3 regions of the Cryobacterium serini genome follow, and region 2 is predicted to be linked to each of the others. Evidence: riboswitches for the same ligand, from Rfam matches in the RefSeq annotation. Region 2 holds a riboswitch; each other region holds the start of a gene.
What was found. A riboswitch is a leader RNA that binds a small molecule or an ion and turns the genes downstream of it on or off. The one in region 2 is predicted to bind thiamine pyrophosphate.
Positions count from the first base shown of each region.

Region 1: it holds a riboswitch for thiamine pyrophosphate, as region 2 does, so the genes downstream of both, thiC (phosphomethylpyrimidine synthase ThiC) here and thiD (bifunctional hydroxymethylpyrimidine kinase/phosphomethylpyrimidine kinase) in region 2, are expected to answer to the same signal.
Region 3: it holds a riboswitch for thiamine pyrophosphate, as region 2 does, so the genes downstream of both, E3T51_RS06045 (ECF transporter S component) here and thiD (bifunctional hydroxymethylpyrimidine kinase/phosphomethylpyrimidine kinase) in region 2, are expected to answer to the same signal.

Region 1 is NZ_SOHN01000008.1:166,816-177,214, forward strand. It holds gene E3T51_RS04135 (hypothetical protein) at 1-1,449, opposite strand, end outside; gene E3T51_RS04140 (hypothetical protein) at 1,680-2,762, shown strand; gene E3T51_RS04145 (NAD(P)/FAD-dependent oxidoreductase) at 2,788-4,218, opposite strand; gene hxlA (3-hexulose-6-phosphate synthase) at 4,410-5,033, opposite strand; gene hxlB (6-phospho-3-hexuloisomerase) at 5,092-5,676, opposite strand; gene E3T51_RS04160 (LuxR C-terminal-related transcriptional regulator) at 5,790-6,647, shown strand; TPP riboswitch at 6,674-6,781, shown strand; gene thiC (phosphomethylpyrimidine synthase ThiC) at 6,775-8,445, shown strand; gene E3T51_RS04170 (AfsR/SARP family transcriptional regulator) at 8,591-10,027, shown strand; gene E3T51_RS04175 (response regulator transcription factor) at 10,187-10,399, shown strand, end outside.
Region 2 is NZ_SOHN01000016.1:76,991-87,389, reverse strand. It holds gene E3T51_RS12420 (HEAT repeat domain-containing protein) at 1-108, shown strand, start outside; gene E3T51_RS12415 (PfkB family carbohydrate kinase) at 136-1,032, opposite strand; gene E3T51_RS16800 (hypothetical protein) at 1,333-1,497, opposite strand; gene moeB (molybdopterin-synthase adenylyltransferase MoeB) at 1,616-2,755, opposite strand; gene E3T51_RS12405 (thiazole synthase) at 2,761-3,546, opposite strand; gene thiS (sulfur carrier protein ThiS) at 3,543-3,782, opposite strand; gene thiO (glycine oxidase ThiO) at 3,779-5,005, opposite strand; gene thiE (thiamine phosphate synthase) at 5,049-5,693, shown strand; partial or broken gene thiD (bifunctional hydroxymethylpyrimidine kinase/phosphomethylpyrimidine kinase) at 5,762-6,607, opposite strand; TPP riboswitch at 6,590-6,689, opposite strand; gene E3T51_RS12380 (transcriptional regulator) at 6,866-7,186, opposite strand; gene E3T51_RS12375 (hypothetical protein) at 7,158-7,631, opposite strand; gene E3T51_RS12370 (HNH endonuclease signature motif containing protein) at 7,799-9,235, shown strand; gene E3T51_RS12365 (hypothetical protein) at 9,246-10,399, opposite strand, start outside.
Region 3 is NZ_SOHN01000009.1:109,764-120,162, forward strand. It holds gene E3T51_RS06030 (VIT1/CCC1 transporter family protein) at 1-591, shown strand, start outside; gene dinB (DNA polymerase IV) at 797-2,011, shown strand; gene E3T51_RS06040 (hypothetical protein) at 2,037-2,366, shown strand; TPP riboswitch at 2,715-2,824, shown strand; gene E3T51_RS06045 (ECF transporter S component) at 2,857-3,501, shown strand; gene E3T51_RS06050 (ABC transporter ATP-binding protein) at 3,505-5,034, shown strand; gene E3T51_RS06055 (energy-coupling factor transporter transmembrane component T family protein) at 5,031-5,825, shown strand; gene E3T51_RS06060 (AAA family ATPase) at 5,818-6,429, shown strand; gene E3T51_RS06065 (hypothetical protein) at 6,426-6,689, shown strand; gene E3T51_RS06070 (D-alanyl-D-alanine carboxypeptidase family protein) at 6,690-7,985, opposite strand; gene E3T51_RS06075 (metallopeptidase family protein) at 8,010-8,360, opposite strand; tRNA gene E3T51_RS06080 (tRNA-His) at 8,432-8,507, opposite strand; gene orn (oligoribonuclease) at 8,552-9,226, opposite strand; gene E3T51_RS06090 (thioredoxin) at 9,350-9,568, shown strand; gene E3T51_RS06095 (FadR/GntR family transcriptional regulator) at 9,609-10,376, opposite strand.

The sequences.
Region 1 (10,399 bases), on a different contig from region 2:
GATCATTCCGCACCAGACACCGTCAATGTCCTCCCACGTTGCCAGTTGGAGAATGATATCGACATACCAGGCATCGTCGGTACGTTCGCCCGCATAGTCGATATTCCAGAGGGCGAGAGTGGCCACATCGAGCCATTTCAATGCGTGAAGTACCGTGCGCAAGACCTTCACTCCCTTTTTTTTGAAGAATTGCTGCACTGCAGGTGGTAGATCCTCGCGTGCGCTCGCTTCCGTGGTGAATGCGTCAAGGTTCTTCTGGAAGCCCTCGTCGTCGACCGCTTTGATGCAGGCGAGCACCCAGCCGATAGCGGCTGCTGCATCCTCCGTGTCCAGTAGTTCGCCAGGGTCACAGTCCCGCAACGCGAGCACCACGCCCATGAACCCAACGGCCTGGCCCTCGATGGAGTCGAAGGCCATCTTGTACACGAGCGAGAGCGCCACCTGTTGCGCATCGGGCTTACCGAACAACACGAGGTGCGCTCCGTCGGGCACAGCGCGCACGTCCTCCTCCGCCACGCTGAAACTCAGCTCGGTGGTGCCGATGAGAAACTCTCGTGGATCAAGAAACGACGGAGTTAGGTTGGTATCGGCGAGGAGTCCCGCGAGTGCGTCGACATCCGCTGTGGCGATGCCTTCCAGTTGAGACCACTGCATGTTCTTCGGCGTTACACCCGCGGCGAATTCGACGGTGAAGCCGTACGCGCGGTTCGCGACTGCCTTGATCTGGATGAGGGATTTGTCATCCGGGTCGACACCGGCGCACCGCAGTACTGATTCGCCGCTCTTCGGCCGGCCTACCAGAAACGAGATCACTTCATCCTGAGCCCAGGACGGCAGCTCTCCCGTACACTCCGGTGCGCCTGCCTGGGTCCCGAGGAGCAGACCGGCGTTGCGGTAGAGCCATCCGTCCCCCTCGCCGTCCCACCACGTAGCAGCGTCGTCGATCACGTCGCCGGTCTGCTCGAGCACGGTCACCACCCCGGCAAGGGTTCCGTCCGTGCCGCTGACGACGAAGGTCCAGGTGGAGAGGTGGCTAACCATCGCAGACGCATCGCGACCATCCATTTCGGTCGCCACCGACGCCCAGACCCCAAGCTCGGCGTCGAAGTAGGCGAATGATCCGGCAGCTCCCTCCGGGAGTGCGGCAGGAAGGGTGAGCCGCAGCTGAACGCCGTCGTCGGAGAGTGGGCCGTTCGCGGTAATTTCCGACGGCCGAAGCATGAGGTACGCGCCAGCAACCGGTAGGGCCGCCGCGGCGTCAATGGCCACGGCGGATTGCTCGTCGTCTGCGGCCGATGGCGCATCCTCGATCGTGAGCGCGACACCCGCGCCCGTCGCCTGAATCTCCGACTGCGCGGTATCGGAGTACGGCACGCAGCCGGACAGCATGAGAACGACGACGAGCACGAAGGCGGGGATGACGCTGCCGAGGGTGCAGTGACGGGCCATGTGGGTCCTTCTCGATAGAGGCAATTACTGATTCAGACGGTAACAGCGCACCCAACGCTCCGGAGGAACTCCGCCCAGACTCGGACATTCCCGCACAGCCGATCGCGCCCCTGGGCGTCCACGATTGTCCGAGTTCTCGACAAAAGTCGTTTCGCTGGGTGCGGCGTCCGTAGCGTGGCTTTCTGTCGGAGCTGCGACAACCCCTCGATTGAACGGAGAACGCTGTGCGCATGCGCAATGCTCGGAGACCCCTGTCGTTTGCCATGATTGCCGCGCTGATCGTGGTCGGGCTCACCGGATGCGGGGCGGCCGGCACCCCGACGACTGTGCTTGCACACTACGTCCAGGCGCTCAATGACGGGGATTACGAAGCTGCCCTCGCCCTCGTCGCAGAACCCGGTGACGTCGTTTCCGCATCGATCACTGCACTCGGCGAGGTCTCGATCCCTGAGCCACTGCAGATCAGCGAGGACTTCGCACCGGAGGTGAGCGCCGGTTCCATCAATTTCCGCATCGGCGACGACCAGGGGCCGACTTCCTTCGTCCAAGTGGATGGCTCCTGGAAGCTGGAAAAGCCACTGTTTTTCACTCCGGTTCCCTTCGATAACAAGTCGCTCAGCGCGCTGGGAATCACCCTCACCGCGTCGAGCGGTTCGAAGGTGGCGACTGACGGCTACCTTCTGATCACCGAGGCGGGCACACACAAGTTCTCTGGCGCCTATCCAGGCAATGACATCTTCGAGCCGGGGACCGAGCAGTACTCCTTCACCTTCGAGAATGCCGGTAACCCTGGCGTTTTCAAGCTCGACGGCTCAGACGCTGTTCGGGACACGCCCGTGTTCACTGAAGCCTTCCGCTCCGACACCAGCGCTGTCGTAGAAGACACTGCGGTGAAGTACGACTTCACAGACTTCGGCTACAGCGTGGGGTTCTTTCGCAAAAATGCCAACCTCGGCGTCTTCGAAGTAACGTTTGGTGGCGTCGACGCAGCCACCTGTGTCGGTGGTCGGTGGGACCTTGCAGACGACCTCCTCGAACTCGGCAGCTGCACACCCGATTCGGCGACCCTCACCTTTACGACCGATTGGAACCAGGAAGGCCTGTCCTGGCCGGATGCGCCGGCAGACTCACTGTGGAACGGCCAGTTCCCGGCTGGCACCACGTTCACCTATCCCGATGTTGCCGAGCTCGTCCGTGCCCGAGGCTCATCAGTTCAAGTCAGTCTCGACATCGATGCCGGCACGTTGACGAGCGTTGACAGTCACAGCACTGGTCACCGGGGCACACACCTGCTCGTGCTCCCCGCCCAGTGAGAGCTTAGGTCCACAAGAACAGCGTTTAGGAGTCGAAGCCGAGCCCCAGCGCGTCAAGGGTCTTGAGCAGGGAATTACGTTTTCCCCGGTTGTGGTCGGCGCGGCCCAGCGCCCACCGGGTGGCCTGGATTCCAGCGGATGCGATCGGCTCCGGCGGAAACGAAAGCGGACGGCCCCGCACCATGGCCAGTTCAGTGCGTTCTGTGGTGCGGTCGGCCAGCTGGTCCAGAATGACTTTGGCCGCGAAGTGGGTGGCCCCCACGCCGAGGCCGGTGAATCCGGCCGCGTAGCTGATGCGTCCTTGGCGTGCTTGGCCGAAGAAGGCGCAAAACTGGGTCGAGGTGTCGATGGCACCGGCCCATTTGTGGCTGAATCGCACGCCGACCAGTTGCGGAAACGTCGTGAAGAAGTGACTCGCGAGCTTTTCGAAGCTTTCAGGTCGGTTCTCGTAGGAACTGCGCACCCGTCCGCCATAGTGATAAACGGCGTCGTAGCCGCCGAACAGAATGCGGTTGTCGGCGCTCAGCCGGTAGTAATGAAACTGGTTGGCCAGGTCACTGAGGCCCTGCCGATGCTGCCAGCCGATCGAGGCGAGTTTGCTCGCATCGAGCGGTTCGGTCATGAGCACGTAGTCGTAGACCGGCACGGTCGCGAGCTTGTTGCGCTTGAGCAGCGACGGGAAAACGTTCGTGGCGAGCACTGTCTTCTGGGCGGTCACGGTGCCGCCCGCTGTTACGATTCTGGTGCCCTGCGCCGGCGTGCGCCCTGCGGTGTCGAGAGCCTGTACGAGCGAGTGCTCGAAAATCTCAATCCCGAGATTGCTGGCCACGCGCGCCAGTTCGGCGGCCAGCTTGCCCGGATGCACGAGGGCGTTGCTACGGCGGTGCCAGACCCCCGCGAGGTAGGTCGGTGAAGCCACCTCGGCCTGCAGTGCCGCCGCATCGAGAAAGACGGTGTTGTCGTCGGTGTTTTCCTCGCGCAGCCACTGAACCTGGTGCTCCTCGACGGCCAGGTCGATGGCCCCGGTGCGCTCGAAATCGCAGTCGAGGCCGAGGCTCGCCACGGCGTGCTCTATCTCGTCGAGATTTTCCTGGCCGAGCTCCGTCAGCCGGTCGATCTCCTCTGGCCAACGGCGGCGCCCGTTCTCGTCGCCGTGGGTGAGACTCGCCTCGCAGAAACCGCCATTGCGTCCAGATGCTGCCCAGCCCACCGTGCGCGCCTCCAGCAGCACTACTCGCGCCGCCGGATTCCGCTGCTTTGCGAGCACCGCGCTCCACAGGCCCAGGTAGCCGCCCCCGACGATAGCGAGGTCGCAGTTGAGGTTGCCCGAGAGGCGGGGATAGTTCGCGCGCGCGGCGAGGTCGTCGAGCCAAAAGGAGCTCTGCCGGGTACCGACGAGCGCATCGGCCACCACGGATGCTGCGGGCCGGGCTCGGTCGAAAATTGTGCTGCTCATGCGTGGTGGCTCGTCATGGTGTCGTCCTCTCCTCCGGACCGGGCCCGGGCCTGGTCCTCGGGCCCAGTTTATAGACTGGGCCCATGGACGGGGCCAGGGCCTCGTCCGGTTTTGCGGGAGAGGTCGGGCATCCGCTTAACGCAGCAGTGCCGCCCCGCAGAAGCGGGACGGCACCAGATTAATCGCTGGGACTAGATGATCGCGGCGCGCAGGGCGGCAGCGGCAGCGGCCGGGTCCTCGGCGCCGTAGATTGCTCCGCCGGCAACGGCGACCGTTGCTCCGGCGCGCTGCACGGAAGAGATGGTCGACAGGTTCACGCCGCCCGCGAGGGAGAAGGGAACCTTGGCGGTCTCGCCCTGGTTGAGCAGCGTTGCGAGCGAGAAGCCGGGCTCGGCCTGCTCGTCGAGACCAGCGTGCATCTCCACGAACTGAGCGCCGAGCGCGGTGACCTCGCGGGCGCGGGTGACCTTGTCGGCGACGCCGATAAGGTCGACAACAATGCCCTTGCCGTGCTTGGTTGCGGCAGCGACGGCTCCGATGATGGTGCTGTCACCGGCCGTGCCGAGCACGGTCACGAGGTCGGCGCCGGCGGCGAAGGCGATGTCGGCTTCGAGCTCGCCGGCATCCATGGTCTTGAGGTCGGCGAAGACGATCTTGTCGGGGTGCGCGGCCTTGATCGCGGTGACGGCGCGCAGGCCCTCTGCCTTGATCAGCGGGGTGCCGAGTTCGATGATGTCAACGTGCGGGGCAACCTGCGCGGCCAGCGTGAGCGCGGCTTCGGTGGTCAATACGTCCATTGCTACTTGGAGCTTCATGGGATTCTGCTTTCTGTTAGTGATGAAGAGTGGAAAGTTCTTGTGGGGGGTACGCGCCCTATTCGAGGTTGGCGTGACGCGGCCAAAGCTGTTCAGCCGTGGCCCCGCTCACCTGCCAGAGCGTGTGAAACAGGGCATCGCCAACGAGCAGCACGGCCTGCTCGAACAGACCGCCCGAATACTGGGCCGACACTTGTCCGGCATGGTCCTGCTTGGTCGCAGCCGGAATGACCACGGTCACCGCAGCAAGCCGCCCTAGCGGCGACTCGGGAGCCGTAGTGAGCGCGAGTATGTTCGCGCCCACACTGTGAGCCGTTTCGGCGGCTCGCACAATGGCGCCCGTCGTTCCGGAGCCACTCGCAACCAGCAGTAGATCGCCCGAGGCGATCGCTGGGCTGGTCACCTCGCCGACAACGTGCACGTCGAGTCCGAGATGCATCAGCCGCATAGCGGTCATCTTCAGAGCTAGGCCGGAGCGGCCGGCACCCAGCACGAAAATTCGAGGCGCCGCAGCGAGCACGGTGACGGCCTCGTCGAGCGATGAAGCGGATGCAGACCGCAGCGCGTCGACGACGTGGCTGTTCTCAGCGAAAATGAGCCCGAGGGCGTCCGCTGCAGTTGGGGTGGTTGTCGTTTCGGTCATAGGTTAATACTCCACTCCTTCGAGCGGGAGTGCTGCCCGCCAAAAGGTTGGTTTAACTACCCAAACGGATGGCTATGAGTGGGCATCGCGGATGGTCCGGGTAGGGTAGACCTATGACGATCTTCGCAACCTCCCCTGAGCCCGGCACTCGCCCTGCCAGTTCCACCGCGCAGACCGCGCGCAGCGCGGCGGCCGAACGCTCCAGACTCATCGCCGACCTGACCGACGCGCACGCGACCACGCTGGAAACCCTGCTCGCAGTGCTGCGCTCGGGTAGCACGAGTGACACGGCCGCCCGCCAGAAAGCCACCGAGCTGGCCGCCGCTGCGATGGTCGCGCTGCGCGCGGTGAGTGACCTGGATCGCAGCCTCACCGAGGAACCCGTCGCTCAGGCCTTCGAACGGCTGCGCGACGATCTGCGCCCGCTCGTGCGTTTCGGTGACCTCGACGTGCAGTTTATCGAGCCACCGGTGAATGGGCGCGCCCTGCCCGGTGAGGTCGCTCACGAAGCCCGCGCCATCGTGCGCGGCGCCGTGCTCGCCCTGGTTGAGCAGACCGGGGTCGCCCGGGTGCGCGTGCAATGGGACTGCGACGGCAGCAACCTGCTCATTCGCATTCGCGACGACGGACCGGGCGACCTCGACGCGGAGGTTCCCAGCGTGCGCCAGCTCGCCGCCCGCGTCGTCGCTCTCAGCGGCACCCTGGGCGTCGAGGCGACCGCCGGCTGGGGGTCCGAGATGGCGGTGTCACTGCCACTCGACGCGCCCACGGCATCCGTTTCTGCCGCTGCGGCCTGGGGGCTCAGCCCACGCGAACGTGGCGTGCTCGAGCTCGTGGCGTCGGGCGCACGCAATAAGGCGATCGCCGAGGCGCTGACCATCAGCGAGAACACCGTGAAGTTTCACGTGGCCAATCTGCTGCGCAAGGTGGGCGCCTCGACCCGCGCCGAGTTGGCAGCCCTCGCCCGCTGACCGCTAGGGTGAAGGGGTCAGAAGACACACACCACCACGGGAGCGCGCACCAGCGAGCTGAGAGGACGGCCAGGGCCGTCGACCGTTGAACCTGTCCGGGTAATGCCGGCGTAGGAAGTTCGATTACATGCGCACAATTGACGAATCAACCATCTCCCAAACCGTCACGACCGGCCCGATCCAGGGCAGCAGTAAACGCTACGAACCGGTGCCACACTGGCCAGGGCTTCACATTCCGATTCGTCGGGTGAACCTCAGCAACGGCGAGCACTTCGACCTGTATGACACTTCGGGCCCGTACACCGACGACTCGGCCACCATTGATCTCGAGGAGGGCCTGCCGCGGGAGCGGGCCGGGTGGGAGCATCCGCTGCCCGTCGACGGCGCTGCGACCCAGCTGGTCTGGGCTCGGGCCGGTATCGTCACTCCGGAAATGGCCTACATCGCCGCCCGCGAGGGCGTCTCCGTCGAGCTCGTGCGCGACGAAGTGGCGCGCGGCCGGGCAGTCATTCCGGCCAACCATAAGCATCCCGAAAGCGAACCGATGATCATCGGTAAGGCCTTCACCGTGAAAATCAACGCCAACATCGGCAACTCCGCCGTGACCTCATCGATCGCCGAGGAGGTCGAGAAAATGGTCTGGGCCGCCCGCTGGGGAGCAGACACCCTGATGGACCTCTCGACCGGCAAGGACATCCACCTCACCCGGGAGTGGATCATGCGCAACTCGCCCATTCCGGTGGGCACCGTTCCGCTCTATCAGGCCGTCGAAAAAGTCAACGGTGACCCGGCACTGCTCACCTGGGAGATTTACCGCGACACCGTGATTGAGCAGTGCGAGCAGGGTGTCGACTATATGACCGTGCACGCCGGCGTGTTGCTGCGCTACGTGCCGCTCGCCGCCAACCGGGTCACCGGAATCGTCTCGCGCGGTGGATCGATCATGGCCGCCTGGTGCCTCGCTCACCATCAGGAGAGCTTTCTGTACACCCACTTCGTGGAGTTGTGCGAGATTCTGCGCCGCTACGACGTGACCTTCTCGCTCGGCGACGGCCTGCGGCCCGGATCCATCGCCGATGCCAACGACGAGGCCCAGTTCGCCGAGTTGCGCACCCTGGGCGAGCTGACGAAGGTCGCAAAATCGTACGGCGTGCAGGTAATGATCGAGGGCCCCGGCCACGTGCCGATGCACAAAATCGTCGAAAATGTGCGCCTGGAAGAAGAACTCTGCGAGGAGGCACCGTTCTACACGCTCGGCCCGCTCGCCACCGATATTGCGCCAGCCTACGACCACATCACGAGTGCGATCGGCGCGGCCATCATCGCCCAGGCCGGCACCGCGATGCTCTGCTACGTCACCCCCAAGGAACACCTCGGGCTCCCCAACCGCGACGATGTGAAGACCGGCGTGATCACCTACAAGATCGCCGCCCATTCCGCCGACCTGGCCAAGCAGCATCCGCGTGCGCAGGAGCGCGACAACGCGCTCAGTCGCGCCCGGTTCGAGTTTCGCTGGACAGACCAATTCGCGCTCTCGCTGGACCCAGACACCGCCCAGAGCTTTCATGACGAGACGCTTCCTGCCGGGCCAGCCAAAGCCGCCCACTTCTGCAGTATGTGCGGTCCTAAGTTTTGTTCCATGCGCATTTCAGCGGATGTACGGGTCTACGCCGAAGAAAACGGCCTCACCAGCCTCGAGGCTATTGAGGCCGGCATGGCCGAGAAATCTGCCGAGTTCACCCGACTGGGCAGCTCGGTCTACCTGCCGCTGCGTGTGCTCGGGACAGACGAGCACTGATTCTGGTTCACCCCGACGACGCCGTGCGGCACGGTGAAAGTACCCGGCAGACGCAGCCGCACCGCACCGCACCCTGATCTAGCGTCGCCGCAGGATCCTGATCCTGCTGGCCGTCGCCTGGCTTGTGATGGCAGCGTTGGCCTGTGTGCTGCTTCTCACCGGCACGAAGCCGAGCACCGCGTTCGGCGACACAGCCGCCACACCGGGCGGGCTGGCCCGCATCAGCGCGGTCATCCCGCTCAAATTCGACGGTTGGGTGCCACCGAGCGCAGCAGACTGTCTGGACAGCCCGGTGCAGCCCGGAGCTCACCGCGTGCGCATTCTGCTCGAGCTCACAGCAGTGGATGCCGCTGGCCTCTCTTTCGACGCCGAATCCGTTCCGGCCACCCTGGTTTTCGAAGTCCCGAATCAGGCCATCCCCCTCGTGCTGGACGGCCCACAGGAGGGCGCGTTTATCTCTGGGAACCGGGCACCACGTCGCGCCGTGAAAATATCCCCGAAATTGGGGGTAAGTGCCTACCTCACACGCGGCTACCCCCGCCCATCGGCAAGCGGGCACCATGAGTGCATTCCAACAATGGAGGTCGTCATGACAACCGGATTCGACACACGAGTACAGCCGACCGCGACAACCATGGCCCACCTGAACGTGCACGTCTTTGGAAACCTCAGCGTTCGACGGGGGTCGACCGTACTGCACGCCCATCAATTGGGCGGACCCAAACCACGACAGATTTTCGAGATTCTGCTTGTGAACCTCGGGCTGCCAGTTTCCAAGGACCGACTGATTGAACTGCTCTGGGGCGCCAATGCTCCGGTCGAGGCGCTGCCCACCCTCGAAAGCTACGTGAGTGTTCTCCGTCGGCATCTGCAGCCGGGTGCGGGAAAATTCGGGCCGCTGCAAACCACGACTGGCGGCTACGTATTGGACCGTGACCTGGTCGACGTCGACCTAGACCAGTTCGACGTTCTGTTACAGCGAGCGCAGAAGACCCTTCCCGGCCTCGCTTACCCTTTGTTGCTGCGGGCTCTGGATCTCGCCGCCGCGCCACTGCTCGGCGACGAGCTCATTCCGGCCTGGGCATCAGAAGCCCGCGACCTGCACGCCGCGCGCCTCACCAGCGCCCGCATTCTCGCCTCGGAAACCGCCGCAGCCCTGCACCGCATTGATGACGCTCTCGATTTCGCGAATCTCGCCCTGACCGACGAGCCGCTGAACGAGCGGGCCTGGACGGCCCTCATCCTCAGCCTGGAGATGAGCGGGCGTCACGCCGAGGGGCTTCAGGCCTATGACCGGTGTCGCCGGGCGATGCAGAATGAGTTGGGCTGCGCTCCCGGCGCGATTTTGCGCGCCGCCCAGCTGCGATTATTGCATGCCACAGCTGACGGGGACGGCGACCTGGCCGACGTACTGTCCGCCCTGCTCACGTTGCACGATCAACTCCGAGCGTCACGCGCCAGAGGCACGGTCTCGCGCCTTGCCACCACTACTCACCCTCGACCAGAGCTGGTCGCGGATTCCCTCCGGGAGGCCACTGATGTTGTCACGTCATTTCTGCGACGCGCCGTCGCTCACGTCTGAGCTGGACGAATCTGCGCCCGCCGCCCTACCACATGGGGGGGCAAAGAGACAGGACTCGACAAAAACTGAGCTTTTATTGATACTAGAGGCGCCAATCGGAAAAGCACGGCGTCCTCCGACGGCACCGAGGCTCACGAACGGGCAGAGAGGTCTCCGCACATGACCGCGCAGGTGTCCCCGATCGAACCCAGCGTGCAGGGGACTACCGCGACCGCCTCCCTAACTGGTTCCGCAGCCGTGGGTAAGACGGTCCTGGGACAAATCCGCATACTCATCGTCGATGACCACACGACCTTCGCCGAACTGCTCATGGGTTCTCTCAATCGTGAACCGGACCTGTGCAGCGTGGGTTCGGTTAACAGCGTGGCCAGC
Region 2 (10,399 bases):
GAGGTGCGCCTGCGCGACTCCGACAAGGAGGTGCGCCGTGCCGCCCAGCAGGCTCGCGACGCCATTCGCGGCCGGTTGAAGCTGACCGAGCCCGAGCCTGAGGCGTAGGACCAACCCGACCCGGGCATCCGCTGTCTAGGGGCGCCGGAGCAGTGCTCCCTCGTGCCGACAGGTCGCCGCGGCGGTGAGCATGGCGTCGGCCAGCAGCGCCTTCCAGGCCGTGGAATCCTGCGGCACCCCATCGTTCACGATGGTGCGAACGGATGCCGCCAGCGTCGCGTCCCCCGCGCCCATCGTGTCAATGACCGGTCCATCAAGCTCGGCGATTGGGACACTGACCAGTTCATTGTTCCCAAACGAGACTGAGGCACCGAGCCGCCCGGCGGTCGCCAGCACCGTGTGCGCGCCCACCTCGACGAGGCGTTCCTGCAGCTCGTCGAGCGTGCTGCCGTAGAGAAGGTCGGCGTCCTCGTCGCCAACCTTTACGAGCAGGCTGCGAGCGGCGAGCGCCTCAAAGTTGCGCGCGAACCGCGGTCCGTCGTGCAGCATGCCGGCCCGCGGGTTCGGGTCGATCACGAGACGGCGCTCCGGGTCGGTGACACAGGCGGCGAACGCCTCGGTCTGCGCGGTGTCGTCAAAGGGAAAACAGCTCACGACGATGACGGTCGCGGCGCCCAGCGCGTCCCGCTCGGCCGCGCCGAACTCGATTCGGCGCGCTTTGGCGGCGTCGTTGAAGAAGTAGCGGGGTTCACCATCGGTGCGATCCGACACGGCCCGGGAAGACCCGAGCGGGCCCGGTGTTGCAATCAGCTGTACACCGTACTGGTCGAGGAAGGACCGAAGGAACACGCCGTCGGCGTCGTCACCGACCATCGCGATCAGGGTCGTCGGCACCCCCAGTACGGCCAGTCCCACCGCCACGTTCAGGGCTGCGCCCCCGGCAAATTCCCGACTCGCCTCGGAGTCACGCAACACATCGATCAGGGCGTCACCGACGACGACGACACGGGAGGGGGTGTTGAATTCAGGCATGGGGTCCAATTTCTCCAAAGCCGCGAGCGATGAGCTCGGTCGGCACGATGTAGGGGTGACACCGGCGAGCGCGGCGACCTGCCGCATAGTCGGCCGGGGGGCACGACGCAACGATTGATCTCCAACTCGATCAAGTGCCTCGACACTACAATAAGTGCGGTCTAAGAAAAGCATCGACGTCGTTGTCAGTGCTGCATCCGTTGTGATCTGTATCAACTCGGCAAGAGCTTGTTTAGGCGCAGAAAAGCCGGTAGAAGGAGTTCATTCTTCTTCTACCGGCTGCGCTGGCACTATGTCGCGTTAGGCGCTCTTGCGTCCTGACATCGACCGCATCAGGAACATGATCACTGCGATGATCGCCAGTACGATACCGACCCAGAGCAGAAATTGAAGCGACTCCACCAGGCCTCCGGTAAGGAGCAACACCACCGCAACGACGGCCACAATGATGAGTAACGGGTTCATAGTTCGACCTTTCATTTCATGCGCGGAAAGATCCCGATTGCAGTGATAATACCCCCCTTACGGGGGCCGTGAGCAGATGGCGCGTGCGGCATCTGCTTTCGTGTCGCCTCCGCACTATTTAGTACGTCGACAGTGTGGGCTCAATCTCTTTCACCCAGGCCAGAATGCCGCCCTCAACCTGTCGCACGTGCGCGTAACCCTGGCGCTGCAGCTCGTCGAGCACGACAGTCGAGCGCGGGCCCGCCTTGCAGTGCACCACGATGTCGCGGTCGCGGGCGAGCTGGGCTTGTCCAGAAAGGATGATGCCCTGCGGCACGAGCAGCGCCCCGGCAATGTGCACGATCTCGTACTCGTCTGGTTCCCGAACGTCGATGAGGTCGAAGTCGATCTCACCTCGAGCGCGTCGATCCAGTAGGGCGGCGAGTTGCTGCACCGAAATCGCATCCTTGGTCGATCTTCCGCAGAACAGGTCGTAGTCGATCAGCGCGGTGATCGCTTCGGTCGCGGGGTCGCGCGCAATGCTGATTTCGCGCCAGGTTGCCTCGAGCGCATTGAACAGCACGACCCGGCCGAGCAACGTGCGCCCGACCCCGGTGATCAACTTCACGGCTTCGGCGACCATCGTCGAGCCGATCGTTCCGCACAGCATTCCAAACACTCCGCCCTCGCTGCAACTGGGCACCGATCCGGCCGGCGGTGCTTCCGGATATAGGTCGCGGTAGGTCGGGCCGTGCCGGTTCCAGAACACGCTCACCTGCCCGTCGAAGCGCAGGATGGATCCCCAGACGCAGGGCTTGCCGAGCATAGCGGCAGCGTCGCTGACCAGGTAGCGTGTGGCGAAGGTGTCGGCGCCGTCGACGATCAGGTCATACTGGGCGAACAACTCCAGAGCGTTCTCCGCGGTCAGCCAGACGTCGTGCTGGTGCACCGTGACCAGTGGATTGAGCTCAGCGACCGCAGCCGCCGCCGATTCCAGTTTCGAGCGGCCAAGGCCTGAGGTGCCGTGGATGATCTGGCGCTGCAGGTTGCTGAGGTCCACAGTGTCGTGATCGATGATGCCGAGCGTGCCGACCCCGGCTGCCGCGAGGTAGAGCAGCACCGGCGAGCCGAGTCCGCCCGCACCGATTACGAGAACGCGCGCATTCTTCAGCCGCCGCTGGCTGAGCATTCCGATTTCAGGAATAAGAATGTGGCGCGAATACCGCTCGCGCTCGGCTGCGGTGAGCTCTTCGCCGGGTTCGACGAGCGGCGCGAGCATCCGCGTCACAGGTCGGGCCGCCCGGCCATCATCGATGACGCCAGCGCGTGCTGCCGGCGCGGAATGCGGCCGGCCTGGGCGGCCTTCCGGCCTGCCAGCACGGCGTGTTTGAAGGCATCGGCCATGAGAACCGGGTTCTGCGCGCGTGTCACGGCGGTGGCCAGCAGCACTGCATCGCAGCCCAGTTCCATCGCCAGTGCAGCGTCAGAGGCGGTACCGATTCCGGCGTCGAGCACTACGGGAATGCCGGCGCGGGCCACGATCAGCTCGATATTGTGCGGGTTGAGAATGCCGAGCCCGGTGCCGATCGGCGCCCCGAGCGGCATCACGGCCACAGCGCCCAGGTGTTCGAGCCGGAGCGCGAGCACCGGGTCGTCATTGGTGTACGCGAACACCTTGAAGCCTCGCGCAACGAGCTGTTCGGTGGCCTCCACCAGTTCGACCGCATCGGGCAGCAGGGTTTGCTCGTCGGCGATGACTTCGAGCTTGATCCAGTGCGTTTCGAGGGCTTCCCGGGCCAACTCGGCGGTCAGGACCGCGTCGCGTGCGGTGAAACAGCCGGCGGTATTCGGCAGCACGCGAATAGAATTCTCGACCAGAAGCTCGAAGAGTGAACCTGTGGCCGCTGCGCTGTGCCGCCGAATCGCGACCGTGGTGAGTTCGGTTCCCGAGGCTCGCAGTGCTTCACCGAGGCCATCGAGACTCGGTGCTCCCCCGGTGCCCATGATCAGGCGGGAGGTCAGCTCCACCCCGTCAATCACCAGGCTGTCAGTGGTCACGGGCACCGTCATCCTCCCTGCACCGCGGTCACAATCTCAATCTCATCGCCCGCGGTCAGCTCGGTAGTCCACCACAGGCTGCGGGGAACGACCGCGGCGTTTCGCGCCACGGCTACGCCGAGGCGGCTCCCGTCGACTGCCTGTCCGCCTGTTTCGATGCGTCGCCCGGTGATCTCGGCTACGAGGTCGGTCACGGTGCCGCCGGATACGGTTCGTTTCTGGCCATTGACGGCGATGATTACGGTCACGATAGGCCTCCTTTCAGTGAAGCGGATGCGGGCTCCCGGCTCGCCGAGAATCGATCGGGCCGAAAGTTTTGCCACCGATCGTCTGCGATTCCCTCGATGAGCTGCAGACAGTACTGGGCTGCGACCGGGGTGAGCAATACACCGTGACGAAAGAATCCGGTGGCAATGATGAGGCCGGCAATGTCGCCGCTTGAACACCCGACGCGGCCGAGGAACGGTGCATTGTCCGGCGTTCCCGGACGAGCCCGAGCGGTCGTTTCGATCAGCTCCAGTTCGCTGACCGCCGGCACCAGAACCTGTGCATCGCGCAGCAGCTGATACACGCCACCGGCCGACACGGCGCCCGAGCCGTCGTCGCGCTGGGTGGCGCCGATCACGAGCGTTCCGTCGGTGCGCGGAACCAGATAGACCGGCACCCCATGCACCAACCCGCGCACCGTCGAGGTGAGTAGCGGCCGAAGATGCTCGGGCACCCGCAACCGAAGTATGTCCCCGTACACCGGGCGAAGCGGCAGCTGCAGGTGCTCGGGTAGCCCGCCCAAATCGGCTGCCCCTAGCCCATTGGCCACGACCACTTCGGTGGCGTGAATCGTGCGACCATCCGCCAGGGTGACACCGGTGACGCGCGAGGAGGTATCCGCTGCATCTGCGTGCATCAACCCGCTGGCATGCACCCGAACCAGGGCGTCCTGACCGTTTGGCGCGAGGGCAGCGAGCGCGGACTGGATGCGCGCGGTGAGTCGTCGCGGGTCGACCTGGTGATCTTGTTCCACCAAAAAGGCGGCGGAAACCTGAGGGCTCAGCATCGGTTCAAGCACCCGCGCTTCGCGCACAGTGAGGGGCTCGACCCCCAGCCCATTGGCCACCTGCACAGCACGCAGGTCGGCGAGCGCGTGCCGGTCAGCTGCGTCCGCGCCCACGTTCAGGGTCGTGGTTCGCTGGTATCCGGTAGCGTCGCTATCGGTTCCGAGCGAGTCGATGAAGTCGGGATACAACTTCGAGGACGCGAGCATGAGATCAAGCAATGCCTCTTCCCGGTAGTGCAGCTCGCTCACCGCTGCGAGCATTCCGGCTGCAGCGAAGGTGGCGCCGCCGGCCGGGTCGGGATCGATGACGACCACGGTACGACCGGAATGCGCCAGCGCCCAGGCAATGCCGAGCCCGATCACGCCGCCGCCAATAACGGCAACATCAACCGTTCGCTGCGCTGGCCGCTCACTCATGGTGTGCACCGATGCCACGGCAGCGCCCCCTAGGGTTGGTCGCATGGACCCCATCACCGCCCGGCTGTATCTCTGCACCGATGCCAGAAGGGATCGCGGAGATTTCGCCGACTTTGTGGATGCCGCCTTCGCCGGCGGGGTCGACATCATCCAGCTGCGCGACAAGAATATCGACGCGGCCGAGGAGCTTCACTACCTCGAGGTTCTCCGCACGGTCGCCGACCGTCATGGCCGGCTCTGGGCGGTCAACGACCGGGCGGATATCGCCGTCCTCGCCGGCGCGCCGGTTTTCCATGTCGGCCAGACCGATCTGCCGCTGCCCGCCGTCCGCGGACTGCTCGGCGCGGCGGCGCGGATCGGCCTGTCCACCCACACCACTGAGCAAGTGGACGCCGCCGTCACCGCAGACAACCTCGACTACTTCTGCGTTGGTCCGGTCTGGGCGACGCCAACGAAGCCCGGTCGTGCAGCGGTCGGAACCGACCTGCTGCGCTATGCGGCCGCACGGTGCGCATCCGCTGGCAGCCTGCGCCCCTGGTTTGCCATTGGCGGCATCGACCTGGGCACCATCGACCAGGTGGTCGATGCCGGCGCTACCCGGGTAGTGGTGGTGCGCGCGATCACCGACGCCAACGACCCGACGGACGTCGCCGAGCGGCTTCTCGCCAGCCTCCCGCCGCTCCCCTAATCCCGCCGACCGCACCGCGTTCATGACACGCCCGCGGTCAGAACGGATGCCGCTGTCGCGCGAGCGAACAGCCGATGGAAGTGGTGGATCGGGCCGTTTCCCTGGCCGACCTCGAGGTCATCGGCGTGGGCCAGGGCGTCTTGGAGCCACTCTTTGACCTCGATCAGGGACTGCGCCCAGTCACCGGTTCTCGCCTGCACCGTGGCCATGGCCGAGGAGAGCGAGCATCCGGTTCCGTGCGTGTTCCTGGTGCGGATACGTGGCAACGCGATCTCGACCACGCTGTGCGGCAGCAGCCCCTGGGTGTTGACCAGGGCATCCGGGCAGCTGGTTTCGTTGAGATGGCCGCCCTTGACCAGCACGGTGACACCGGTGCAAGCAGACAATCTTTTGCCCTGTTCGAGGACCTTTGCCCAGGTGGCCGCCGGGTGTTCGTCCAAGAGAACGGCCAACTCGAAAACGTTGGGCGTGACGAGATCGACCTGAGGAATCAGGTCGCGCAGCGCCTGCTCTGCTGACGGTTCGAGCAGCCGGTCCCCACTCGTTGCCACCATCACCGGGTCGAGCACCACCAGGGGCGGTCGACACGCGGAAAGCCAGGAACGCACCTCGGCGATCACGTCGAGTTGCGCGAGCATGCCGATCTTGACGGCATCGATGGTCACATCGTCGCTCACGGCGTTCAATTGTTGACGCAGAAAGGCGGATGGCGGCGTGTGCACCGAGCGCACCCCGCGCGTATTCTGCGCGACCAGGGCACTCACCACGGCCATGCCGTAGCCGCCGTTGGCCGCAATACTCTTCAGGTCGGCCTGAATTCCGGCGCCGCCGGTCGGATCGGTTCCGGCGATACTGAGAATTCGAGGCGTTTGCCGAAGCGCGAGCTGGGAGGGTCGATCAGTCATCCGTGACATTCCTTCGCTAGTACTAACTAGACAGGTTCAACGGGTATTGATCTCAGCACGCACACTATGTGCGGCACCCCGTGTCACGGACAAGCCTATATGCGCGCACGCATTCAGCGCGCAACCGCTGTTATTGGCTCCAACTGGCTCGAAGGCACTGGCTCGAATGCACTGGCTCGAATGCACTGTCTTGCCCTGGTCGAGCACCGGCGCAACCGTTGGTCGACCGATCCGGGAGCAAGGTTACGGGGACTTCACTGCGACAGCTCACGGATGCGACAGCTCACGGAGCGCGGCCAAGTGGCCGTCTATTGCCGCCCGACCGCGCAGGGTGAGGGCGACGCTTGTCGTGCGGCGGGCATCCGCTCGTGCGGGCGATGATTGCTTCACGGTCAGCACGTAGCCGAGCTCGGCCAGGTTGCGGATGGTCTTGGACAGCGCCGCTTCGCTTAGCTCCAGGGTGGTCGCAATCGTGTTGAATTCCGCAACACCAGTCACCCGCAGCAGCGCGCATACCCTCAGACGGGTTGGTGCATGGATCGCGTCATCAAAGCGTGGCTTAACCGACACGGAGCAGTTCCCGCGCATTGGCCAGATCATAGAGGACCGATCCGATGAGGGCCGCGACGAATCCAGCGACCGCGGTTACCACGATCTCCGCGTGCAGGTTGTTAATCTCGAAGTAGATCGATAGGGCAAACGCTCCGATGATTGCAACGCAGACGATGATGAGGATCGTCAGGCTCATCGGCCCGGTCGGTCCGGGTAGCGTCACGAGCCGCATCCGCCTGCGAACGAGATGATCGATGCCGACCAGCGCCAAAGTGGCGATCGCCGACACCATCATCATTCCGAATGCAATCCCCGCGGCCGGCGAGGCGATTACCGCCGCAATGGCGATTGCTTGTGCGGGGGCTGTCCACCAGGTCTGCGCTTGCAGCCGTCGTCCAAGCCGCTGCCGGTCCGTTGCTATCGCGACGAGCGCGGCGCGTGCCGAGGAGGCTGTATCCGCTCGGGGGCTTTCAGATTCCATACTGGCAAGTAAATCACTTGCCGGACCGTTAGGCATCCTTCGTGAAGTCGGACCACGTCACGGCAATCGGCTGGTCAGCACCCTATGGCGGCAAGAAGATATTTCTGAACACACGTCACCATTTTGCTGAGATAGTCTCGTGTTTGTGAGCGTTTTAGGCTATAATTATGGGTGAAGGAGGCACCGACGCCATGACCCTCACCGCCCCGCCCGCCGCCACCGGCTCTGTGCCGGAACCCGAGGGTTCCCGGGTTTTGGTCATTGCTCAGGCTGGCGCTTTGCTGGGGTCTGTTTTAGACGGAACACGGTTTGGTCACCTGAACGATGCTGAAGCTGTCGCGGTCCTGGCGGCGTTGGAGGAGCTGGGCCGCAAGGTTGATGGTGCCAGGCTACGCGCCACCACCGACATTGGTGTGCGCGCCGAAACCGACCTCGGCAACGGCTCGCTCGCCTACAAGAACGGATGCCGCAACCGGGTCGAGTTCATCACCCAACTCGCCGGTATCTCCGGCCGCGAAGCCAAACGGCGCCTGAAGCTGGGCGAGACCACGGTCGAACGCACCCCGCTCGGCCTGCCGGTACCGGCCCGGTACCCGGTTATTGCCGACGGGCTGGAGAGCGGTGAGCTCGGGGTGGAGTCGGCCGAAATCATCGCCACCACCCTCACCGCGCTGCACGGAAAAGTCATGCAGGACGACCTCGACCACGTGGAACGCGCCCTGGTCGCGTCGGCGACCGGAGCGATCACCCCGGAAACGGCCGGGCTGCCCGGGGCCGGTATCCGCTTCGCGCCCGACCTGCTGCGGGCACAAGCCCTGGAATGGCAGGGCCGGCTCGACCCGGACGGTACCGCCCCCACCGACGACCTCGTCGAAGCGAGAAGCTCTCTGACGTTTGGGCTGCTCCGCAACGGGCTCTACCCGCTGCGGGCTGACGTCACCCCCGAACTACGCGGCATCATGGACACCCTCTTCGACACCTATTTGTCGGCCCGGTCTCGTACTCCCCGGTTTGAACCCACCGAACCCGACGACAGCACAGGCGTTGGCACTGTCACGGGCACCGAACTGGACGGCCTGCGTGTCGGCGACTCGAGCGTGGACGGTGAACGTTTCAGCGCCGACCCCTTCACCGGCGACACCCGTTACGACGGCGACCGCCGCAGCGCCGGGGAGAAACGCGCCGACATCCTCCGCGACGTTTTCCAAGCGGCCGCACGCGACCCGAAAACCCCGACCATGGGCGGCGCCGCCCCCACCGTCATGATCCACGTCAACGCCACCGACCTCGACCAAGGCCGCGGCGTCGGCTGGATCGACGGCATCGAAGCGCCCATCTCGATGCGCCGAGTCACAGAAACCATCTGCGCCGGCGGATCCCAAACCGTCATCTTCGGCGACCACGGCGCCGTGCTCTACCTCGGCGAGAAGGTGCGCTGCTTCACCGCCAAACAACGAGCCGCGATCAGTGCCCGCGACGAAGGCTGCATCATCCCCGGCTGCACCACCCCCGCCCGCTGGACCGAAATCCACCACGTGATCCCCCACCACCAGGGCGGACCGACCAACATCGACAACGGCACAAGTTGCAAATCCATCCTCTAGAGTCCAGCGCCTATGGGTGGGACGTCATCCACTTGTACGCGTCGGCTACCGTAATTTGTCCTCGCGCCGAACGCAGCCATGCCCGACATTCTGAGGCTCGCGTGCTCCCAGGCTCGATCGACTGAGAAAGAACGTAGAGCGCGCTTGTATCGAGGGCAATTCCGTCGTGCGTCACGAGTGTCTGGATGTCATCCGCGCGATAGAGGTCGCCCCGAGTGAGCGGGTCGCGGTGAAACAGCTGATTGACGATCACCCACATGCTTGGCTCACGCTCCGGTTTATCGGCGACCAGATACTTCATGATGTATCCCAAGATCGTCGCGAGCTTGGACCCGGGGGCGCCTTTTGAGACTCCTGTGACGTCCGCGATCGCGACCCACCCCGGTGCGTCTGTGTCGCGTATGCGAAAGTCTTCCCGGCGCTCTCTTGGATCCCAGACGAGATCCATGTCTTCGACCTTGAAGCCGAGTTGCTCAAGCGCAATGCGCGCCGCGTCCTGAAGATCGTCGTCCTGACCGTTCAGCAGATGCTTCGGCCCGCTACTCGCAATCGCGTGCTCGGCCTCTAGCGTCGTTGCTGCCACACTCCGTTGAGTTTCATACCTGCTCAACGCCTCGGCGTGCGCCGCATCGAGCTTTCCCAACTCCTCTCGCGCCAGCCGTTCTTCACGAGTGTCCCAGTCGGGGTTGCTCTGCCAAGTTTGGACGCTGGGAAACTTGCGACGGTCCTTCAGGTGCCACTCAACGAGGGCGACGTCGAACCAATTTTCAAGGGACTTCGCGTCGTCGGGCAGTAACCAGACGGCAGCACCACCGGGACGCTCGTAGCTCCCAGCGAGATATATATCGCCTGGGCCAGCGAGAAATGGTCTGAAGTTGAGTACAGCCGGAGCGAGATGCTCTCCGTCCACTTGTATACCGAACTGCTGTGAGCGAGCCTCGGCGCTTGGCACGAGGGTCGACTTCACGAGATCTTGGATTGCTTCCGGAAGCGCCTGGATGCGTCTGAGCTGGTGGCCGGGGACTGAATCCACCCGACGCAATGCCCGATTCCTGTCCGCCATGCCGTCCTCAATGTTGAATTCGAAGAACCGGCTTCCGGCCCGCCCGTTCCCTGGCCTGAATGTCCGGAAGATGAAAAGGTGGTCGGGTACTCGATCCCAGA
Region 3 (10,399 bases), on a different contig from region 2:
GCCGCGACGATTCTGTTCACCGGTATCGCCGGGCTGCTGGCCGGGGCACTCTCCATGGGCGCCGGCGAGTACGTCTCGGTGCGCTCCCAGCGAGAACTGCTCGAAGCGTCGACCCCCGCGGCGCCGGCCAAGAGCGTGCTCTCCCATTTGGACCTCGCCGCCAACGAGCTGACCCTGGTCTACCGGGCCAGGGGCATGTCTGAAGACGAGGCGGAGGCATACGCCCGTGGGGTACTCGCCACCGCCTACGCGGCGACCGGACCGATTTCCGCGGTCCGCCCGCAGGCTCCCCGGCACGATGAACACGAGGCCATCGGCACCGGCACCGGAGCGGCCCTGTCGAGTTTTTGCTTCTTTGCCTCGGGCGCGCTGCTGCCGGTGCTGCCCTACCTGTTCGGTATGAGCGGCTACGCGGCCATCATCGTGGCCACCATTCTCGTGGGAGTCGCCCTGTTGGCCACCGGCGCAGTCGTTGGCTTGCTCTCTGGCGGTCCGCCGCTGAAGCGTGCGTTGCGACAACTGGTGATCGGCCTTGGGGCGGCCGCGGTCACCTACCTGCTCGGGCTGGTCTTCGGCACCGCGATTGGTTAGCGGCCGACCAGAATTGGTCGCGCTTGTCGGTGGCCGCCTATCGGCCACCAGCTCACCCGGGCTCACCTCATAACTCCTGCAATATGAGAGCACGGCAGAAGAGATCGGCGGAATTGCGCACTTCCGCTTGAGGCCGGGTACAGATTGCAGGAGTTATGGTCGAAAATGAATATGCCGATAGGCCGGATCGGGTTAGGGTTCTTCGGTGGGCAGACAGGACGGCAGCGGGCGGCAGATTTCGGCGGACGACGTCGACGACCGTTCGGCGACGATGCTGCACGTGGATCTGGACGCGTTCTTTGTCTCGGTCGAGTTGCTCTCCCACCCCGAATTCGTACACCTGCCGGTGATCGTCGGCCACCGCGGTGGCCGTTCGGTCGTCACGGCGGCCAACTACATTGCCCGAAAATACGGCGTGAACTCGGCCATGCCGATGGCGGTAGCGCTACGCCAGTGCCCGAACGCGATCGTACTCGAGCCACACATGGGGCTGTATCGCGACTTTTCCAACCGGGTGATGGGGATCTTCGACGACGTCACCCCGCTGGTGGAACGGCTCGGCATCGACGAAGCTTTTCTTGACGTTGCCGGCGCGACTAATTTGTTTGGTTCTCCGGCTGTGATCGGCGAACTCATTCGCGCGCGCGTGTTTGCCGAAACCGGCCTCGTCTGCTCCGTGGGCGCGGCGTCGACCAAGTTCGTCGCCAAACTTGCCTCCGGCCTGGCCAAACCCAACGGTCTGCTCGTCGTGCCGGGCGATGAGACGGTCGAGTTTCTGCATCCGCTGCCCGTGACCGCCCTGTGGGGCGTGGGGTCCGCCACCGCGCAGATGCTCACGCGCCTCGGCCTGAAACTCATTGGTGATATTGCGCACACGCCGTTAGACGTGCTGAAAAAGACGCTGGGGGAGGCCTCCGGTCTGAAGCTGTTCGAGTTGTCCTGGGGGCGTGACCCACGCCCGGTGACGATTGAGCGGGAAGAGAAAAGCGTTGGCCACGAGGTGACTTTTGAGCACGACGAGACCGACATCGACCGACTGCACAGTGAGTTGCTGCGGCAGTGCGACCTTGTGGCCGCTCGGCTGCGGCGCAGCAATCTCGTGGCACGGCGCGTGGCACTCAAGCTGCGCTACACCGACTTCAGCACCGTTACCCGGTCGCGTACCCTCGCTGAACCGACCAATGTTGGCCGGCGCATTTATGAGGAAGCAGTCGCTGCGTTCGACCTGCTGGCCGCGTCGGGTATTCGGGTGCGTCTGATCGGCGTGCGGGCCGAGCAACTCGGTACGGCGTCGGGATCGGTGGGGTTGTGGGATCCCGACGAGGACTGGCGGGGCGCCGAGCTGGCGGTTGACTCCGTGACCGAGCGATTCGGGGCGGGAAGCGTGCGTCCGGCCTCGTTTTTCAAGCCTCGCCCATAGGGCACGAGTCGGCTACCCTGTTGGAATGACCAGCCTCCCGGAAAAACTCGCAGACACCTTCCGTTCCGCCGGTGTGAAATCGGCTTACGGTGATCCCGTGCAAATTGATGGCGTCACCCTCGTACCAGTGGCGCTCAGCTACTACGGTTTCGGTGGCGGTGATACCGGTGAAGGCAGTGCTGCCGGATCCGGTGGCGGCGGCGGTGGGGTGTCGCTGCCGATCGGCGCCTATGTCAAGGCGGGCAGCACCGCTCGGTTCGAGCCGAACGTCATCGCCCTGCTCGCAGTCGGTGTGCCGTTCCTTGTGGTCGCCGGCCGAGCCCTGGCCCGAGTAATCCGAGCCCTGAAGAAGTAGCCCCGCTCTCCGGACGGGGCCCGGGCCCCGTCCGCGGGCCCAGTCTATAAACTGCTCCCGTGGTCCAAAGATGGTCCCGGGCGAGCGCGGCGGGGGCGACGAGCAGAACGGATGCGGCGGGGCCGGCGCGGCCGCCGCGCGAAACGACGGCGCGCCCACCGTGGCATCCGAAGGCGCAGCCAGGTCGGAAAATGCCACGGGCCGTTCACCGGCAGCCCCTGGGCGATGCGCCGACGCCGCATCACAAACCGACGCATCAGCAGGAGATATAGCGTGGCCAACACGAGCAGGATTCCGATGCTCATGTCGTGATTCCCATGCCGCAAGTCTAGGCGGGGCGCTAGAATTGAAAACGATCACGGGAGTCCGGTACACCGGGCTGAGAGGAAGCTGACCAAGCTTCGACCGTCGAACCTGATCTGGATCATGCCAGCGCAGGGAGGCTTCTCGATCCCGTGCCCTGTATTCACCTACGGAAAGGGCACGCACAGTGCACGCTACAATCACAGCCACACGATCGGTCACGACGAAGAAGCCACGCAACTTTCGCTGGCGCGTGGTCGACATCGTCGTCGCGAGCGTCATCGGCGTCGCGAGCGGCGTCATCTTCTGGGCCTGGGGCCTCGCCTGGTCCCCGCTCAGCGCCATCCTTGCGTTCACGCCCGGCCTCGAAGGTCTCCTGGCCGGTGGCTGGCTGTTCGCCGGAGTGCTCGGCGGCCTCATCATCCGCAAGCCCGGCGCGGCCGTGTACACCGAGGTCGTCGCCGCCGTCGTATCAATGCTGATCGGCACCCAGTGGGGATTCTCCACACTCATCTGGGGCGTCGTGGAAGGCCTGGGCGCCGAAATCATTCTCGCGCTGTTCCTGTATACCAACTGGAGGCTGGGCGTGGCCCTGCTCGCCGGCGCGGGCGCCGGTGTGGCCGTAGGGTTTCTCGACACGACCTTCACGAGCTATGCAGCACTGGATTTTGGCTACAAAGCCGTTTATTTCGTATCCGCGGTCGTGTCGGGCACGGTGCTCGCCGGCCTGCTGTCCTGGCTGGCCGTGCGCGGCCTGGCCCGCACGGGTGCGCTGAGCCGCTTTGCTGCCGGTCGGGAAGGGTCGCGAGCACACTCCGCCGCGATCAGCTAGCGGATGTTGCACACCCCGCCGTTTCCCGCCGGTCACGATGCGCAGATTCGGGCCGTTCAGATTCAAGCCAGTGACTGGGGCTGGCGCCACGCCGGGCGCCACAATCAGGCGGTGTCCGGGCTTGACCTGCAGGTCGAGCCTGGCGAGCGGGTTTTGCTGCTCGGTGCCAGCGGTGCCGGCAAGAGTACGCTGGTGCACGCGCTGGCCGGTGTGCTCGGCGATGCCGAAGACGGCGACGAAACCGGCAGCCTGCTCATCGACGGCCGTCGCCCGGCCGAGGCGCGCGGCCGGGTCGGACTCGTGCTGCAGGATCCGGACTCTCAGGTCGTGCTGGCCAGGGTCGGAGATGATGTCGCGTTCGGGTGCGAGAACCTCGCCGTTCCACGTGCCGAGATCTGGCCGCGGGTGCGGCAGGCTCTCACCGAAGTCGGCCTGAACCTACCCCTCGACCACCCCACCTCGAGCCTGAGCGGCGGGCAGAAGCAGCGGCTGGCTCTGGCCGGCGTGCTCGCCATGCGGCCGGGGCTGTTGCTGCTCGATGAACCGACCGCGAACCTCGACCCCGATGGTGTCGTCGAGGTGCGCGACGCCGTTGTGCGCTCGCTCGATCGATCCGGGGCCACCTTGGTGGTCATCGAGCACCGGGTCGAAGTCTGGCAGGACGTCGTCGATCGCGTCATCGTGCTCGACCCGGCCGGCGGTGTGCTGGCCGACGGTCCCACCCGCGAAGTCTTGTCGAGGCACGGGGAACGGTTGGCGCAGGCCGGCGTCTGGGTGCCGGCGCTGCCCCCCCGATTTCCGACGCGCGCTCCCATCGCTTCGGCAGAGACCCTGCTTCGGGCAGAGGGACTCGCGGTCGGTCGCGTTCCGTTTGGCCGGCGCGCGGCATCCATCGTGGCCGAGAACATCACCCTCAACCTGCGGGCAGGTACCGCCACCGTTGTGACGGGCCCCAACGGCGCGGGAAAATCCACTCTCGCCCTTACGCTGGCCGGATTGCTGAAGCCGGCCGGGGGAACCCTGCACGCGAGTGACACGTTTGCGGCCGATATCGCGCCCGAGCCGCACCGCTGGCGTTCCCAGCAGCTGCTGACCCGCATTGGAACCGTTTTTCAAGACCCGGAACATCAATTCCTGGCCGCAAGCGTGCGGGCCGACCTGCTGATCGGCCCGCACGCCCTCGGCCTCAGCCAGGCCGAACAGACCAGCCGCGTCGACGAGCTGATGCACCGGCTACGACTCGATCATCTTGCCGACGCCAACCCGTTCACCCTGTCGGGCGGCGAGAAGAGGCGGATGTCCGTCGCCACCGTTCTTGCGACCCGTCCCCGTCTGCTCGTGCTCGACGAGCCGACCTTCGGGCAGGATTCCCGTACCTGGCAGGAACTCGTGGCCCTGCTGGCCGACCTGCTCGATGAGGGCATCGCGCTCGTCGCGGTCACCCACGACGCCCAGTTTGTCAGCGCCCTGGCCGACGAGGAATACCGGCTCGGTATGCCAGACTCGATCCGCCTCGGGGCGGGGGCGCCATGAGCTTGCTGACTCCGACGATCCGCCCGAGCGTTGTCGCCCGACTCAACCCGGTCGCCAAGCTCGCCGTGGCCCTGATCGTGAGCTGTGCGCTGCTGCTCTCGATCGACTGGGTCTCGGCTGGAGTCGCCCTGCTGCTCGAGGCCGCACTTCTGCTCTGGTGCGGCCTGAGCGTCCGACAATTCTGGCTGCGAACCGCGCCGGTCTGGATCGCGGCCCCGATGGCTATGGTCACGACCGTGCTCTATGGCGAAGACTCCGGTGGCCTGCTGTGGCAGTTCGGATTCATCTCCGTGACTGACGGCTCAGCCCAGCTCGGCCTGGCTATCGGGCTGCGGGTTCTCGCCATCGGCCTGCCCGGCATCGTGCTGCTCGCTACGACGGATCCGACGGACCTAGCCGACGGCCTAGCCCAGGTACTGCGTCTGCCCGCGCGATTTGTGCTCGGCGGCCTGGCTGGTCTGCGACTCGTGGGTATGTTCGTCGAAGACTGGCACTCGCTCACGCTGGCCCGCCGGGCCCGCGGGGTGGGCGATGGCGGTGGACCGCGCGGCGCCGCCCGCCGGTTCTTCGGCCCGGCCTTTTCCCTGCTCGTCCTTTCGGTGCGTCGGGGCAGCAAACTCGCTACGGCCATGGAGGCGCGCGGATTCGGCAGCGACGAGCCCCGCACCTGGGCCAGGCCGTCGCGGGTCCGAGCGGCTGACGCGGTTCTGGTCGGCATCGGATTCGCCATTGCCGGTATCGCTATCGGCGTCGCGGTGTGGGCCGAGACCTGGAGTTTCATTCTTGCCTGACACCGATAGAGGGCTGGTTCCTCACGACGACATGGTCTTGCTGGCACCGATACTGCAGGCCGTGGCCGCTGCCGGTCCGAACCCCGTGGTGCTCATCGACGGTCCTAGCGGTGCGGGCAAGAGCACCCTCGCCGACGCGCTCAGAAAACATTGGACTGGCCCGCATCGCCCGCAATTGGTGCGCATGGACGACATTTATCCCGGCTGGGATGGTCTCGATGCGGCCGTCTGCCATCTGCGCCGCCATGTTCTGCAGCCACGGCACTGGGGCCAGCCGGCGGCATGGCAGCGCTACGACTGGAATACGAATCAGGCGGCGGAGTGGAATCCGCTTGACTCGGCCCGCCCCCTGATCGTGGAGGGTTGCGGAACGCTCGCGGCCGCGCATGAACCGCTCAGCCACGTGCGTGTCTGGCTCGCGGCCGACGACGCTCTACGCAAACAGCGTGCGCTCGATCGCGACGGAGAAGTGTTTCGCACCCACTGGGACCAGTGGCAGCAGGAGTGGGCCACCTATCTCGAAGAAGAGACGCCGGAACCTCGCGCGACCATTCGGTTACGGGCGGGCAGCTCGAACCGGAGGGGACTAGATTGGCTGCCATGAGTGATACTGACAGCGCAAACCCAACCCTGTATGTCGCCGAGTTCATTGATGGCCCGCTCGAGGGGCAGATCGATTCCCGAGCCCTCGTGCGCGGCAAGCACGCGGCACGTATCAGTATGGTGGCCGCCGTCGCCGGACTGGAATCGGTGTTCTGGTACGACGAGGTCGACCAACGCGACGTGAGCGGGCAACTCCGCGTGCGCTACGCCTTCGACGAGGGCGAAAGCGATCCGGTCGACGCCGAGGTCGATCCGATTTAGTTACTGGTCGAGTAATGCCGAGATCATCGCGACCGGATGGAGCAGCCGCCAGCCCAGTCCAGGGTCGTTGATGGCCTGGTCGAGTTTCAAGGCGGCCGAGAGCTTCTCCCCGGCGACGGTGAGCCGCACCTGGCCGATGTTCGCGCCGGTGCGGGCAGTGGCGAAGTCCTTGAGCGTGACCGTCGCGGCCTCCGGGCTCGCGGCCTGCCAGGCATAGCGCGTGCGAGAGACGCCGACCACGGCCGAGGCGTCATCTCCCCACGCGGATTCAAACGTCGCGTATGCGTCTCCGGCGGCCAGGACAGGTAGCGCGCCAACTCCAGCCCGCGCGCTCGCCATGAGCGCGGTGAGATCCGCGGTGAGCGCATCGTAGGACGGTTCGCCAATGTAGGCACCCGAGAACGTGAAGCTTGAGGCGCCGTCACTGATCTCGGCGGTGAACAGAAAACAGACCCCGCCCGCATCCGTGTAGCTGCGTGAAATGCCCGTAATTCCTTCCTCGGGCAGATATGACGTGGTGTTCTGCACACCGCGGCGGTTCGCTAAAGCGGATGCGGGACTCTCCAGCATTGCCGACACGATCGGGTCGCTAGCGGCGAGGCCGGCCAGGCGGGCCAGATCGGTGGCAGTGCCGGCGCTGGCATCGTGCAGCCCGGTCGCGTCGACGACGGCGGTACCGGTGAGCCCGTTGCGCCCCAGCCATGCGTTGGCGGCGACCACGTAGGCGTCGACCGACCCGAACGCCCAGCGGGCCACACTATCGGCGTGGTTGTTGCTCGATCCGAGCAGCAAGCCCTGCAGCATCTCGAGCTCGGTCCACTGTTCGTCAGCGAACACAGTGACCGAGCGGGCTCCGGCCTTGTCGTAGTCGAGATAGCTCTGAAAGTCGGCCGCCGTGAGCGTCACTACCGGGCCGCTCTCGCCCGGCACAATCGGTTTCTCGTCAAGAACGACCAGGGCGGTCACGACTTTGGCAATGGACGCCATCGGGAGGGCCTCGGCCGTTCCGGCAACTGCGATGGGCTCGGGGACCGCCATGCTGGTTGAATCCGTGCTGGTGGAGGTCGTGCCGGACGCCGCACTGGTCGTCGCAGCGAGAACGGCGATGGCGCTTGCGCCGTTGGCGGACAGAACTGGGGGAGTGGGCGCTGTGGCTGTCGAGGCAGGGATGACGGTGGTCGCAGTGACGCTCGGAAGGGGCCCCAGCAAAGTGGCGGGGCCGTAAACGCCGAGGCCGAGGATGACCACCGTTCCGACCAAAATGCCCACGAGACGGCCAGGACGGAAGGAACGCATGACCCAAGGGTAGACCGCTGGAGGCTAGCCCCAGCCGAGTTCGTGCAGCCTGTCGTCATCTAGCCCAAAGAAATGCGCGATTTCATGAACCAGGGTGATGTGAATTTCCTCGTGCAGGTCGTCGAGGGTTTCGCAAATAGCCAGCAACGGTTCCCGGTACAGCACAATGCGATCTGGCATCTCGCCAAAGCCGTACTGACCGCGCTCAGTGAGCGCGACTCCGTCATACAGGCCCAGAATGTCCAGGGTGCCATCTTCGGGACGATCTTCGACCACGAAGATTACGTTGTCCAGTCCGTCGACCATATCGTCGGGCAGCAGATCAAGCTCATCGACCACAAGACGCTCGAATTCGGACGCGTCGAGTTCTAACATGCGGCTTCAAACATCGCGGCCTGCTTTCACCAACACTGCGATGGCCGGAGGCCAAACTCGCGGTGTTTCATTGGGGTGAGTAACGGGGATTGAACCCGCGACCTCCTGGACCACAACCAGGCGCTCTGCCAACTGAGCTATACCCACCATGCGTTCCCACATTTACAATGCGGGGCAACTCAGCAATCCTATTACACCTCGGAGGCGAATAAGTGCACAACATCGGCCGCGTGCGACTTGGCCTCGTCGCTGGTTGGACCGGGGTCGGCCACGAATACCGTCTGGCGGTAGTAGGCGAGCTCGCGAATCGATTCGAGGATGTCGGCCAGGGCGCGGTGTCCGCCGTCCTTGGCGGGGGCGTTGAAGTACACCCGCGGGTACCAGCGTCGGGCCAGTTCTTTGATCGATGACACGTCGACGTTGCGGTAGTGCAGCTGGTTGTCGAGGCGCGGCATGTATCGGGTGAGGAAGGAGCGGTCGGTGCCGATGGAGTTGCCGGCGAGCGGCGCTTTCTGCTCGGCCGGGATGAATTTCAGCACGTATTCGAGAACCATGAACTCGGCTTCGGCGGCGCTGACGCCGTTCGGGATCTCGGTAATGAGGCCGGAGGAGGTGTGCATGTTTCGCACGAAGTCGCCCATGTTTTCGAGGGCGGAGTCGTTGGGTTTGATGATGATATCGAGGCCTGGGTCGAGCACATTGAGGTCGTAGTCGGTGATCACGACGGCGATCTCGACGAGCTCGTCGCGGTCCAGGTCGAGCCCGGTCATTTCGCAGTCGATCCAGACCAATCGGTCGGGACTCTTCGACGTCGGGGAGTTTGCGGGGGCGGTCGTGGGTGCTTCACCAGTCGTGCTGTTCGTCATGCCCCGAGTCTACCGGTGGCCTGCGACACGGCCTGTAAACTGGAACGCTACCGAACTCAACGCGCGACCTGCGAGGCCTTGATGGAATTCACACTGTATTCGTCGTCATTCTGCGAACCGTGCATGCAGACACGGGCGGTGCTCACCGAAGCGAAACGACTGGTACCCGGTGCGACCATGCGTGAAATCGATGTCGCCGGCGCTCCCGAGCAAGCCGAGGCGCTGCTCATTCGTAACACGCCCACGGTCATCATCACCAACAGCGCCGGCATCGAGGTCTTTCGCGCGGCCGGAGTGCCCACTCTCGCGCAGGTTCTCGTCGCCGCAGCCAAAGCGCTCTGAGTGGGCTCTGAGTGGGCTCTGAGTGGGCGCCGAGTGGGCTCTACACCCGGGCTTCGTGCGTGACGTTGCCGAGCGCTGCCCGACTCTCCGGCGAAATGATGTTGCCGTAGTATTCGATGACGAAGGACCTGGCCAGTCGTCCGGCAGTCGCTCCGTCTCCCGACGAGATCGCAGCCAGAATCTCACGATCGTGGGCCAGCGAGAGTTCCATCCTGGCCTGGGAGTCGGGTGAGCGATCGAGTTCGTCGGTGACCATGTCGATGAGGGCACCGCGGGTGGCCTCCCCGCAGATCTGCAGGAGCAGATTCTGGCTGGCCGCCCACACGCTCACGTGGAAGGCGACATCCGCTCGGCTGAACGCGACCGGTCCGTTGGCCACTTCCGCCTGCATCGCGTCGATGGCCGAACACATCTCGTTCAGCTGCACCTCGGTGCGGCGTTGGGCGGCCAGGGTGCAGGCAGTGCCCTCCAGCATGATGCGAAACTCCACGAGCTCCGAGAGTGCGATGGTTTCCAGGCGCACCAGGCGATTGACGGTTTTCGTCAGGATAGCGGGCGAGGCCTGCAGCACTTCGGGCCCGCGCGGGTCGCCAGGGCGCGATCGCACGAGCCCGGTGCTCTCGAGCACACGCAGGGCCTCCCGAATGGTCGATCGGCTCACCTCGAAAGTCAGCATCAGCTCGCGCTCGCTCGGCAGACGATCGCCGGGGCGGAGTTCCCGTTTGCTGATCGCGGTCTCGATCTGCTCGACGACGCGCTCGTAGGCCTTGACAGTTTTGACGGCGGTAAATGCGGCTTTGTGGGGCATCTGCACTCCCTTGAGGTTCCGGC